4 regions of the Bacillus sp. AFS031507 genome follow, and region 1 is predicted to be linked to each of the others. Evidence: riboswitches for the same ligand, from Rfam matches in the RefSeq annotation. Region 1 holds a riboswitch; each other region holds the start of a gene.
The links. Region 1 has a riboswitch for cobalamin ahead of COE25_RS06720 ((2Fe-2S) ferredoxin domain-containing protein). Riboswitches for the same ligand answer to the same signal wherever they lie in the genome.
Positions count from the first base shown of each region.

Region 2: linked by a shared signal. The riboswitch ahead of COE25_RS21140 (ABC transporter substrate-binding protein) and the one ahead of COE25_RS06720 ((2Fe-2S) ferredoxin domain-containing protein) in region 1 are both predicted to bind cobalamin.
Region 3: linked by a shared signal. The riboswitch ahead of metE (5-methyltetrahydropteroyltriglutamate--homocysteine S-methyltransferase) and the one ahead of COE25_RS06720 ((2Fe-2S) ferredoxin domain-containing protein) in region 1 are both predicted to bind cobalamin.
Region 4: linked by a shared signal. The riboswitch ahead of COE25_RS22335 (ribonucleoside-diphosphate reductase subunit alpha) and the one ahead of COE25_RS06720 ((2Fe-2S) ferredoxin domain-containing protein) in region 1 are both predicted to bind cobalamin.

Region 1 is NZ_NUOW01000004.1:16,002-18,206, forward strand. Features, by position in the region: gene cobJ (precorrin-3B C(17)-methyltransferase) at 1-512, opposite strand, end outside; gene COE25_RS06720 ((2Fe-2S) ferredoxin domain-containing protein) at 566-949, opposite strand; cobalamin riboswitch at 1,077-1,253, opposite strand; cobalamin riboswitch at 1,431-1,619, opposite strand; gene COE25_RS06725 (VCBS repeat-containing protein) at 2,157-2,205, opposite strand, start outside.
Region 2 is NZ_NUOW01000024.1:215,316-217,520, reverse strand. Features, by position in the region: partial or broken gene ribB (3,4-dihydroxy-2-butanone-4-phosphate synthase) at 1-220, shown strand, start outside; gene ribH (6,7-dimethyl-8-ribityllumazine synthase) at 247-717, shown strand; cobalamin riboswitch at 776-968, shown strand; gene COE25_RS21140 (ABC transporter substrate-binding protein) at 1,163-2,128, shown strand; gene COE25_RS21135 (FecCD family ABC transporter permease) at 2,094-2,205, shown strand, end outside.
Region 3 is NZ_NUOW01000036.1:109,146-111,350, forward strand. Features, by position in the region: gene metE (5-methyltetrahydropteroyltriglutamate--homocysteine S-methyltransferase) at 1-1,402, opposite strand, end outside; cobalamin riboswitch at 1,786-1,966, opposite strand; gene COE25_RS25725 (VOC family protein) at 2,062-2,205, opposite strand, start outside.
Region 4 is NZ_NUOW01000025.1:204,136-206,340, reverse strand. Features, by position in the region: gene COE25_RS22335 (ribonucleoside-diphosphate reductase subunit alpha) at 1-938, opposite strand, end outside; cobalamin riboswitch at 1,075-1,276, opposite strand; gene COE25_RS22330 (hypothetical protein) at 1,443-2,205, shown strand, end outside.

The DNA of each region.
Region 1 (2,205 bases):
CCGCTTTTTGGATTATATAAAGCAATCACAAAATCAGCTTGAGCGGCCGCTTCGATTCGTTTCTCGATTATGCTCCAAGGTGTCAAATGGTCACTTAAGCTGATCGTACAGGCATCATGCATGACCGGCGCGCCTAATAAAGCAGCACAGGAGTTGATGGCAGAAATACCAGGGACCACCTCCACTTCTACCCCTGAGTCTTTTTTCCAGCCTTTTTCGATTAGCACTTCGTAAACCAGTCCTGCCATTCCATATACACCGGCATCACCGCTCGAAATGACGGCTACCGTGTAACCGAGTTCGGCCTGTTTCACTGCCTCCTGGGCCCGGCTCACTTCTTCTGTCATTCCTGTGCTGATGATTTGTTTTCCAGCTATTAATCCCTTGATTAAATCAACGTAGGTTTTGTAGCCGATGATGATATCACTTTCTTCGATGGCTTCTTTTGCCCGTCCGGTGATATGTTTTTCATCACCAGGGCCAAAACCAATAACCAATAATTTGCCTTTCACACTATTACGCCACCTTCCAAAATTTCAAACTAGAATCCAGCTACTATCCGCTGTTAAATCTTTTCTTTAACAGCTTTTTGTACTCCTGCAATGCATTCCGACCCTTCTGGCTGTATGAATCCTTCTTCGGAATATTGATAAATCGCATGCTCCTGAGGGCAATGACCTTCCGCCAGATGACGCTTTACAATCGTAGTTCCCACTTCTGGGGTTACGTTTTTATACCAAGTTCCTGACGGATAGACGATGGCAACAGGTGCATCCTTACATCTCCCATTGCATCTTGTTCTTGTTGTATGTATCAGTGAATCTAAGTTTAAATTGGTGATTTCATTCCGAATTGCTTGTGTCGCTTCCTCCCCACCCTTTCTCATACAGCTGCTGCCGTTGCAAATGAAAACATGGTGTTTCGTCCCTTGTAAATTCCAAGTAGTCATGTCACACTCTCCTTTTCGTTTTTTACGTAAAAAAAGCACCCCTATGGACATAGGGGTGCAGAATATATACACACAAAAAAATAGCTGTGTATGTTCAGCACTTCTACCTATGTTCCCGTAGGTTGATTGAAGTTATTAGGTAAAGGCAGGTCTCCTGACTTAGGTTCATCATCCATTGCGTCTTCCCGAATTCCTTCAGTGACATCTGCAATAAACTCCCCATACAGTGGCGGGTACCGTGACGGATTTAATCCGTACTTCCCTATTAAGCACATATTCGTGCACCTATCCTAATCTATTCAATTGTTAAAAAGGCTTGTTCCTTCTAAAGCTAAACTATGAGAATTAAAAATGATTTAGAATCATCAAAACGAAAAAATCCGTTCAACATTAGTTGAACGGATAAAACGTCAGCACAAAGAAAGTTAATAAATAATCCTTTTTGTCCAAACGTTCCATCTTCTCAACCCCCGAAGAAATCGAAACATTAAAAGTTAAGACAGGTCTCCTGACTTGTGTTTCTTCCTACTTTAGACCCTTCCCGAATCGTCAATAAATAAACGGTCCAGTGGTTTGTCTATTTCGTCCACACTTACAGTTGCGGGGACAGTTCTGGCCTTTCACCAGATTCCCTATTAAGCCCTAAGGCATCTTAACTAATTGTTAACAAATTCATATGTAATTTTAAGAGATAATAATTATACTAGTCTAACAAATAGAATATTTCAAGTGCTTTTTTTATTCCCTTATATTATTTTCGGGGATCGGCATAGCTATCGGATTGGTGGATACCTACAACAACTTCTTTATCCCCATTCCCTATTTAAATGCCCTATTAGTTATTATTAATCTTGGTGAAAGGAATCGGTAAATGATGAAAGAAAACCTAATTATGACTTTATCAATCGACACCTTTTAACAAATATGATTGATAATATAGATGTGGTAATTCCCTACCTTAAATTTCCAATCGAGTGATGAATGAGGTTCGGAAACTTCAACCTCAGCTGATCGGAAGTAGAGTATTCCTATGGCACGATAAAACGATGGTTTAAAATAAAAAAGTTTATATACCGTTCTTGTTACAAAAGGGTGTCCCTATTTTTAAGGACACCCTAGCTAATTTTGGATTAACAATTATTCCATTAGACCTCTTATGTTAAGTAAAAAAAATTTGGTTCATTTCTATTATAAAAAGGTCCAATTGTTACATCTCCCCACCAAAGGTGGCCACCGTCTGTCTATCAGGAACAAAC
Region 2 (2,205 bases), on a different contig from region 1:
CTTGAGCAGAACGGGGCATACAGAAGCAGCTGTAGACCTTGCAATTTTATGCGGTGCCAAACCTGCTGGTGTCATTTGTGAAATCATGAATGACGACGGAACGATGGCCCGTGTCCCCCAACTGCGCAAAATTGCTGATAAGCTAAACGTTAAAATGATTACGATAAAAGACTTAGTAGAATACCGAAACAACAAGGAAAACTTAGTTAAGCGGGAAGTTTAAAATCAAATTTAGGAGGAATACTCATGGGTAATATTTTTGAAGGAAATTTAGTTGGCTCAGGATTAAAAGTTGGAATCGTGGTTGGACGTTTTAATGAATTCATTACAAGTAAATTATTAGGCGGTGCACAGGATGCTCTCAAAAGACATGGCGTCAGCGAAACAGACGTGGATGTTGCCTGGGTACCAGGTGCATTTGAGATTTCATTAATCGCCCAAAAAATGGCTAATAGTAAAAAATATGATGCAGTTATCACGCTTGGCACAGTCATTCGCGGCTCTACTCCACATTTTGACTTTGTTTGTAATGAAGTGGCAAAAGGTGTTTCTGCAATCAATTTAAGTAGTGGTATTCCGGTTATTTTTGGAGTGTTAACCACGGATTCCATTGAACAAGCGATTGAGCGTGCAGGAACTAAAGCAGGTAATAAAGGCTGGGACGCAGCATCTGCTGCGATTGAAATGGCAAATTTATGCAGGAGTATTGAATTATAGAATTATTGCAAAAAAACATGTACAATTCATGTCAACTTTTCTATAATGAGTTTAACAAAAAATATTTTTAAAATTAGGTGCTAAAATCTTTTCGAAAGATTTTCAGCTTAAAAGGGAAGTTTGGTATAAGCCAACGCGGTCCCGCCACTGTAAATGAGAGCAACCTATATTGTGTCACTGTCGACTACGATGGGAAGGCATAGGAAGCGACGATCATGAGTCAGGAAACCTGCCTAATTCTTGTGCGCCAATGACCTACGAGGATAGGACGGTGTTGAAGTCTAGACTCTTTTTACTTGTTGCTAGTAACCTGAATCTACTCATACCAACATCTCCATTTACATTGTGGAGATGTTTTTTGTTGTTATCCAAGCTATATTGTTTGGCACAAGAATGGATTTATTTTTTGTCACATACTTTTATTACATAGAAAGCAGGGAGAAAAATGAAGAAGTTGTATTCATTGCTGTTAGTAGTATTATTAACAGTAGGAGTTTTAGCAGGTTGTGCTGAAAAGAAAGACCAAGTGAAGGAAGAGAATAAATCTAGCGTAGAGAAGAAAACAGCGGAAATAACATATCCTGTTACACTTACAGATGCTACCAAAACTAAAGTTATTATCGAAAAGAAACCTGAAAAGATCGTTTCACTAATTCCAAGTAATACAGAAATTGCATTTTCATTAGGACTTGACAAAGAAGTGGTGGGCGTGTCTGATTTCGATAATTATCCGGAAGCAGCGACGAAAAAAGAAAAAATCGGCGGACAGGAAATAAACTTAGAAAAAATCATTTCCTTAAAACCAGATTTAGTGCTAGCACATGCATCGTCCGCTCATAATTCTGAAGCAGGGCTTCAGCAGCTTAAAGATGCCGGAATTACCGTTTTGGTTGTTAATGATGCGCAAAATTTTGACCAAGTTTATGATTCCATTGATATGATTGGGAAAGCTACCGGTGAAACAGCGAAAGCCGATGAAATGATTACAGGGATGAAGGATAAATTGGCCGAAATTAAAGCAAAGGCTGGGGAAATCAAAGAAAAGAAAAAGGTATTAGTTGAGGTTTCACCGGCTCCAGAAATTTATACACCTGGAAAGAATACCTTTATGGATCAAATGCTAAGTTCGATTAATGCTGAAAACATTGCAAATGATCAAGAAGGCTGGATTAAAATTGATCAAGAGGCGATGATTAAACGGAATCCTGATGTTATCGTCACAACATACGGGTACTATGTGAAAAATCCGGCAGAACAAGTTTTAAGCAGAAAGGGCTGGGAAACAGTCAACGCTGTAAAAAATAAGAAAGTAGTCGATGTAGATTCTGATCGAGTAACTCGGTCAGGCCCTAGGATCGTTGAAGGAGTAGAAGATCTTGCAAAGGCTGTCTATCCTGAAATTTTTAAATAACAAGTATACAGCCTACATAATAGCTGGAATTTTCCTATTCCTAGCTATTTTATTAGGTATTTCAATAGGAACAGTTT
Region 3 (2,205 bases), on a different contig from region 1:
TTTTTAGAAACGCTGCATACTCAGCGTCTGTAATTTCCTTTTTACGCCATGCTGTACGTGTCCGTTTTACTTGAACTGACTGAGGGAAGCTGCCAATGGTTGTGGTTGGATAATCTGGTAAATCTAATGCCTTTTTCTGCAAAGGCTGACGTTCTTTAAACGTCATTGAACGAGCAAAATCCTCTTGTGTTACTTGTAATACTAGCTCTTTCACACGTGCATTTTTCCTTGCCTTATGCTGTACTAATGCTTCAGTTGCTATCATACTTTGTGAAACGCTCTTATTTCCTGTCCAAGCCTCGTCACGTACGTAAGATGCGATATGTGATAACTCAATTATTTTCTCATCGGCAAATGACAAAGCATTTGTCAGTATGGCATCCAGCTTTGTTTCTGCCTTCGTCGTCACAGGTACATGCTGTAAACTACATGAAGACTGAATCCAAGCTTCTTTTACACCGCTTAATAATAAAACAGCTTTTGTATTGAATGCTTTTTCAGCCAAATTTGCCCGCCAAATATCCCGTCCATTTACGATACCAATTCCTAATACTTTGTCTTGTGGGAACCCGTTTTTTCGAAGTGAAGCCATATTCTCTTCGGAACCATGAATGAAATCAAGACCAATCCCTGCAACAGGTAATTGAGACAGCTCTTCATACGCTGATAGTCCTTCAAAATAGGTTTGCAACATGATTTGTGCAGCCGGTACTTCTTCTGCTAACTGTTTGTAAATTTCTTGCACTAGTTTTACATCATCTGCTGTTAGTGAAAGGGTTAGTGCTGGTTCTTCCACTTGAATCCACTTTGCCCCAGCATCTACAAGTTGCTGCAATACTTGAGCATATAACGGTAAGAGTTTTAAAATAAACAATGCTTTCGATTTAGCATCGTATCCTTTCGCTAAGCTAACAAAAGTAAAAGGACCGATCATTGTAGGCTTTGTAATAAGACCTAATTCCTCTTTGGCTTCTACAAAATAATCTAAAATGTAGTTCTTCGTTAATTGTAATGACTTGCCTTCATACTCGGGCACGATGTAGTGATAGTTGGTGTTAAACCACTTTGTCATCTCACAAGCCACAACATGGCTTGCCCCACGGGCCATTTCGTAATAAGTGGTTAGATCGACTTCATCACCTGTCCACTTATAACGATTTGGAACCATACCGAACATTGCCGCATGGTCAAGCATACGGTCATAAAGGGTAAAATCCCCAACTGTTAGTAACTCTAAGTCTAATGATTGCTGGCGCTTCAAATTATTCAAACGATTCGTTTTCATCTCGAAAATAAATTGCTCCTCTGATATCGCACCCTTCCAAAAAGATTCTATACAACGTTTCCACTCCCGATTATCACCAATGTACGGGTAACCAATGGCAGTACTAACTAAATTCATATTTCATTCCTCCTTATTTAAATTTACATATTCCCAAGTAGAACAAAGGCGCAAGCGCCCGTTTAGCTGCGTATGGACTGGAGCGCTCCAACTGAGATAAAGGAAACACGGAGAGCGTAGCGCATTCGTGCTTGACCTATCGTAGGGCGGAGAGCGAAGTCCACTAGCAGTTGGGCGCTGGAGCTGGATTCAGAGAACTAGTTCACGTTATCCAAAATAAATGATTTGATAATCTCCTATACAACAAAAAAGCCATCTCCACAAAATGGAAATGGCTCTACAATCAAGTTTAAGTTTTGCTAAAAAAATATGCATAAACATAGCTACTCATAACTCGTTTGTCGTACAAAAGAATGTCACCACCTATTTCCACGTAGGTATTTGGTGTGTACTGGAAATTGGCAGGTCTCCTGGCTTATCATCATTGCTCCTCACACCTTCCCATCCTAAGACAGTGGTATTTGTGATTCACTCCGATTTACAGTTGCGGGACAGCGACGGAATTACACCGTTCTTCCCTTTTAAGCCAAGCCTTAGCTTGGCACCAATTCTTACACGATATGTAATTTTCACTAACTATAGCATATTAATAATATGAAGTACATAATTTTCTGAAAAGTAGTCAGTATGATGAGAGTTCTCTCACTCACCTTAGGATTCTATTTTGCATTCGCATCGGGTTGATGAATTCCGAATATATTGCCTTCGGTATCAATATAGTATCCCTGCCACGCCATTCCAGGCAGGGCATATTTGGCCATTGCGACCTTGCCGCCATTCTCAATAATTTTAGCTTCCGTTAC
Region 4 (2,205 bases), on a different contig from region 1:
TTCAAATCGAGAAATCCGTTCATGATATCTTTATGAAACAAATCTAGATAAACAGCAATGGCACCTTGCCGTTGACCTAACTGATCGACACTGACAGCTGTATTATTTAGCAATTTAATCCATGGTACAATTCCAGAGGAGTTTCCTTTAAATTTCTTAATATCGGAACCTAGGGCACGAATTTTACCATAATAGATCCCAATACCTCCGCCATCCTTACTTAGCCGAGCAATATCCCAATTATTTAAATAAATGCTATCAAGGGAATCGTCTACTGTATCAATAAAGCAGGAGGAAAGCTGCCCAAAGCTTTTGCCCGCATTCGCTAAAGTAGGGGTAGCAACTGTCATAAATAAATTACTTAGTGCCCAATATGCTTCCTTTACAAGCTGTAAGCGGATGGACTCCTTTTCATCCTTCATAATCGTCATGGCAATAACCATGAACCGCTCCTGCGGGAGTTCATATACGTTTCTATTATGATCTTGAGCAAGATAACGATCCGCTAGTAAAAATAACCCTATGTAATTAAATAATAAATCTTTATCTGGATTTATCTCTTTTGCTAGTTGATCGATTTCATCTTTACTATATAAACTTAGGAGATCATTAGAATATATACCTTTATCAGTCAATTCTTTTATTAATCTATAAAAGTCTCCATATTTTAAAGAACGATTATAGCATCGACTTTTTGCAGATTTTCCATATAATTCATTCAGATATAAACGGGCAGCGACAAATGTCCAATTCGGTTGGTCCATTGCAACTTGATTTATTGCATAGACTAAAGCTTGTTGGTTTGCTTCCACCTCTGTTACTTCCAGTTCGCTTATACGGTTTTTAAGCTCAGTTGTATCCATCTGATATTTTTCTGTAACTTGATTAATAGATTCTAAAACATAATTGAAATCAACTTGAAGCTCCTTTGTTACCATTTCATTTCCCCCTATAATAAAAAAATCCGCTCAAGGGGAATTGAGCGGATGAAACGATAACACTACAAAAGGACTAAAATAAAAGTATCCAATGCCTCCTGTCGCCACCGTTCATCTTCTCAATCCCCGAAGAAGTTGAAACAACTTAAGAAAGACAGGTCTCCTGACTCATGCTTCATCCTACTTTGAACCCTTCCCATATAATTGCCTAATATATTAGACATTTCTTATACAGTGGTTTGCTCATTTCGTCAGCATTTACAGTTGCGGGGGCAGTTCTGGATTTACACCAGATTCCCTATTAAGCCACAATGGCATCGTCTCTTAAGGCTAACACAATATATAGTTTGATTATTATTTATTGAAACAATATATAGTGAATCAATTAATTTAAATAATAGTATAGTCACCAAAATAATTCAAGTCTATTATTAAATAAAAATGAAACCTATCTGGTTTAGTTTCCGTATATTAAGAAAGTCCAAGGTGAAAAGGGGCAATTTTATGGGGAACATTTTTCTATTTACGATGATCATTGGAATAGCTTCAGCACTTGTTTTAATACCCATTTTTAAACATGAAGAGGCAAATAAAAAAGTTGATAAAAAACAAAAAATCGGCGTCTTCATTGCTGTTATGGTTTTTCTTATGCTTCCAGTGTTTTCATTCTTTTATTTTAGTAATTTTGATAGAAACTTCACTTCTTTATGGCCGTTAGCAATCTTCCTAACTGTAGGCGGAGCAGTTCTTGCCAAAGGCACAGAAAGAAAGATTAAAGGACTTCTCTTTCTAGCAAGTCTAGGTCTAGGAATTTATTTCTTAACCGCCTTCATTTTTAATGCCGATGAAAAATATCAAGTAGCAAAGATGGATGCAAAGGTAGAGATTCAGACCTTTGATGAGAAGGAAACACCAGCTAGCGTTCCACCGCAGTTTGCACGTAACAAAATGAAAAAGGCTTTTGGGCAAGTACCGAACACAAGCTACTTTGAGCTTGGAAATCTTCAGATTCAAAAACTGAACGGTGATTATGTATATATTGCTCCCGTTGAATTTTCTGGATTTTTTAAATGGTGGAAAGGTGAAAGAACTCCTGGTTACTTTTCATTAAGTGCAACGGATTCTAGCGCTAATCCAAAATTTATTAAGGCCGAAATGGTTTATACCCCTTCCTCTTATTTTAATAGACAAATCGAGCGGCATATTCGCATGCAATATCCCAAGAAGATTTTCTACGGAGATGTTCAATTAGAAATTAACGAAGAAG